2 regions of the Arthrobacter sp. JUb119 genome follow, and region 1 is predicted to be linked to the other one. Evidence: predicted binding sites of a transcription regulator. Region 1 holds the regulator's gene; the other holds the start of a gene.
What was found. Region 1 encodes LexA, which represses DNA repair genes until DNA is damaged. Its sites were predicted from a motif close to TCGAACANNTGTTCGA; they were not measured.

Region 1 (2,201 bases):
GCGGTCCGGATACCGGTTCAACATTGCCGCCGCCTTGGCCACCTCTTGTGCAATGGCATCGACGACTGTCGGTGGCAACGGATGGGTGTTCTCGTTGACGTTCAGCTGGATGGGCACGTCAATTTGTGGTGCGCCATAAGGGGATAGCCCGCGGAGATTCTCACGCAAGGGCAGCTGACTCAAAAGTTCACTGCGGTCATTCACGCATCAAGTCTACGTGCGCAGCGCGCCTGCCGGTGAATCCGCTACGGCCACAGGTAACAAACTCGAAGCAGGCTGGGGAAGCTAGCCGGCAAGGACCGGAATCGACAAGGTTTCGCCAACCTGGATTTCGCTGCCGGTCAGGGCATTGAGTTCGGCGATGTGGCCCACTGCCGAGGTCACGTCGTAACCGGTGGCGTAATCCCGGGCCAGGCTCCACAGCGTATCCCCTGGAATAACGGTGACATCAACGGTTCCGACTCCAACAGGAGTATCGGCTGCGGCATGCGCGTCAGAGGCAAACATGGAGATGAAGAAAGCTGCGGCGATGGTGAGTGCGAAAATGGGCATACCCACAAGCACGGCCCATCCGCGACGGTTGATGCGGATCTTCAGTGGTGCCTGGGTCTGATTTGAGTCAAGTGCGACGGTTGCCATGACTTTGTCTCCTCAAGAAATTCAAGTGATGCGAATTTGTATTCGAAAGCGTAGATTCGAAAACTTGTTCGAACCTCGTATATCTGTTCTAACAGAGGTTTGCGGAACTTGTCCAGAAGTTTTCGAACAAATCTTTGAAAGAAGCTCGCTTATCTACTAAGATTTCGAAGTAGACGAGCAATGAAAACATCTCACCATCTAGCGCCGACAGTTTGGACTTACGAACTTTCGAATGATTGCTAGGGAAGGCAAAATCTCATGTCAGCTTCACAACGCACTCCCCGATCGAATGCACGTTCGCTGACGATTCGCCAAAAGAAGATCCTGGAGACGATCCAGCGGTCAATCGGCAAGAACGGTTATCCACCATCGATGCGTGAGATTGGTGACGCAGTAGGGCTCAAGAGCCTTTCGAGCGTCACCCACCAGCTGAGCCAGCTGGAAAAGCTCGGCTATATCCGTCGAGATCCACGCCGTCCGCGCGCAATGGAAATCCTGCTGCCTCTGCAGCTGGCCGAAGACGCCGAGAAGGCCGAAGTTTCGAAGCCGGTCGAGCCAGATGCCAGCGAAGACGCCAAGATCATTGAATTGAGCACTTCCGCTGACACCACCATGGTTCCCCTGGTTGGCCGTATCGCTGCCGGCGGTCCGATCCTTGCCGAACAGTCCGTCGAAGATGTTTTCTCGTTGCCTCGTCAGCTCGTAGGCCACGGCGAACTGTTCATGCTCAAGGTTTCCGGCGATTCAATGGTTGACGCTGCGATTTGCGATGGCGACTGGGTAGTTGTCCGCCGCCAGCAGACGGCGGACAACGGCGACATCGTAGCTGCCCTGCTCGATGAAGAAGCCACGGTAAAGACTTTCCGGCAGCGTGACGGGCATACCTGGCTGCTTCCGCAGAACTCGCGCTACGAACCAATTTTGGGTGATGCCGCAACGATCATGGGACGCGTCGTCTCGGTGATGCGCTCGCTCTAGAATACGTACGGTCATTGCGCTGGTGCTTGGCACCAGCGCAATTCTCGTTTAACCCGCTATTGGCCGGCGTTCAACTCGAATTGAGCGGCCGCCGAGAAGATCATCCAGCGTTGGATTGCCGCCGAAAGCCGGCGTGGTTCCTGGTCAGCCAGATGGCGCGCCGTTGCCATGACCAGCCTCCTGGCCTGCTCCCGGCTCCGGGCTTCTATGCGGACATCATTACCGGCGAGGGCCAGATATCGGCAGAGTATCCCCGCGAACAGGTTGCCGTCTCCCCCGCTGTTGAACGAGAGGACCCCGGCAGCAGTTGACAGCGATTTCGTGGTGGCATCGATCAGTACTTTAGCGTGAGCCAGATCAGCAGGCTCGCCAAGCTCAAGCAATGCCCCGAGCACCAGGCCCTGGTTATAGGTGTAGACCGCTGGTTCCACGGCGTGTCCCTGCGTGGTCAACCGAAGTCCGTCCAGATACAGTCCTCGCTCCACGCTGAACAGATTCTTTTCCAGCCACTGGAGAAGCTCTCGCGCGGTCTCTTTCTCCCCGGTACGGGCAAAGAACAGTGCCGCCGGCGCGTTGGCTGGCGT
Region 2 (2,201 bases), on a different contig from region 1:
CCTGGCAGGTGTAGAAGCCAAGGGAAGCGATCAGGGTGATGATCACGGTGCGCGAATGGTTCTTCAGCACCAGCGAGATAGGAGTCTTGCGCTCCTGCTTGCGCTCGGAGGCCTTGGCATCCAGCTCCTGGAAGACCGGAGTTTCTGCGACCTTCAGGCGGATCACCATGCCGATGATGATCAGGACTGCCGAGAAGATGAACGGAATGCGCCAGCCCCATTCCAAGAACGCATCACCGGTGGAGAAGGAGATGAAGGAAACCAGGAAGGTGGCCAGCAGGCCACCGGCCGGTGCGCCGGCGTTAGCGAAGGATGCTGCGAAACCGCGCTTGGAAGCGGGTGCATGTTCCAGGGCCATCAGGGTGGCGCCGCCCCATTCGCCGCCAACTGCGACTCCCTGGACCACGCGGAGCAAGACCAGGATGACCGGGGCAGCTGCGCCAATGGTTGCGGTAGTCGGCAATAGGCCAATGGCAACGGTGGCTACGCCCATCATCATCATGGAAAGCACCAGCATCTTCTTGCGGCCAAGGCGGTCGCCGAAGTGGCCGAAGACGATGCCGCCCAGCGGGCGGGCAATGTACCCGACGGCCAAGGTGCCGAAGGAGGCGAAGAGTGCCAAGCCCGGGCTCAGGTTGCCGAAGAAGACCTTGTCGAAAATCAGCGACGCCGCAGTGGCGTACAAGATGAAGTCGTAGTACTCGATGACGCTGCCCAAGAAGCTGGATCCGAGAATGCGGCGCAAATCCCTGGTGTTGAGGGAGTCGCTTGGCTCCATTGCCGGCACTGGCTGGTTCTGTTGCGAGTCGGACACGTCGAGAACCCTTCCTGATCGCTGATGTGACTTAAGCCATAGTGGCCCATTTCACTAACCTTGTCCACTTTTTACGCATTTTAAGACAGATAATATTTTCTTCGGCCTTTGAAAACCCTGTAATCCTGCGGGTTTGAAAAAATTCTTCGGTCCAGAGCTTGATCTGGGTCACACAAGTTATATAAACTGATGCACAGAATATATTTTTGAACCCGCTCAGCGGGACGCCCGATAAGGAGCAGCGAAGATGAGTGCACGCACTGGAGAGCAGTACCTGGCAGGGCTCAAGGATTCCCGCGAGGTCTGGCTGGGCGATCAGCGCATTGACGTCACCGAGCACTCGGCATTTGCCGGCTCGATCAACGGCATGGCCGCCTACTTCGACTACCAGCACAAGTACGCCGATGACTGCCTGATGAACGACGAGCAGACTGGCGAACAGCACAACGTCTCCCTGCTGCGTCCCAAGAACGCAGAAGACATCGCCCGCCGCCACCGCGCGTTCGACCGCCTGGCCCGCTACTCCAATGGCATGCTCGGACGCACCCCCGACTACGTCAACGTGGTGCTCGCCGGCCACGCCTCGCGCCCGGACATCTTCGCCAAATCCGGCGACCCGGTCTACTACGAGCGCCTGGAGAACTACTGGCGCCATGTGCAGGAAAACGACCTGGCGCTGACCCACACCATCGTGCATGCGGCCATCGACAAGTCGGTCGGCGAACTGCAGGGCATCAATGAAGAGCTGACCTTGCGCGTGGTGGACCGCACCGCTGAAGGCCTGATCGTGCGCGGCGCGAAGATGCTCGCCACCCTGGGCCCGATCGCCGACGAGCTCTATGTCTACCCGGCGGTGCCCATCCAGAAGGGCTACGAGGAATACGCGCTGTCCTTCGCGATCCCGGTCGCCACCAGCGGCGTGGTCTCGGTCTGCCGCGACCACTACGGCGTGGACCAGCCGGTAGTGGACAAGCCGTTCTCCTCGCGCTTCGACGAGCAGGATGCGGTCATCATCTTCGACGACGTGCTGGTCCCTTGGGATCGCGTGTTCATCGACGGCCAGCTCGATGTCTACAATTCCCTGAACGCCGGCACCGCCACCGGCAACACCCAGCAGCAGACCGCCATCCGCGCCTCGGTGAAGCTGGAGTTCGCCTACGACCTGTGCGTGCAGATGGCCAAGGTCACCGCCACCGACAACAAGCCGGACACCGCATCGATGCTCGGCGAGATCTATTCCTACCTGCGCATCGCCCGCGCCGTGATCCACTCGGCCGAGGTTAACGCGTCGGAATGGGGCGGCGGGGCGTTCTTCTGCCACGACGACATCTCCGCGCTGCGCACCATGATGCCCATCTGGATGGCCCGCGTGAACGACATCATCAAG

Region 2: M2368_RS13525 (4-hydroxyphenylacetate 3-hydroxylase N-terminal domain-containing protein) is a predicted target of LexA. The motif match lies at 1,009-1,024, and genes of this name have one in related genera.

What each region holds. Positions count from the first base shown of each region.
Region 1 is NZ_JANUFE010000002.1:590,316-592,516, reverse strand. It holds gene M2368_RS08790 (histidinol-phosphate transaminase) at 1-204, opposite strand, end outside; gene M2368_RS08785 (LysM peptidoglycan-binding domain-containing protein) at 286-639, opposite strand; gene lexA (transcriptional repressor LexA) at 898-1,617, shown strand; gene M2368_RS08775 (glycoside hydrolase family 76 protein) at 1,674-2,201, opposite strand, start outside.
Region 2 is NZ_JANUFE010000005.1:66,538-68,738, reverse strand. It holds gene M2368_RS13530 (MFS transporter) at 1-814, opposite strand, end outside; gene M2368_RS13525 (4-hydroxyphenylacetate 3-hydroxylase N-terminal domain-containing protein) at 1,062-2,201, shown strand, end outside.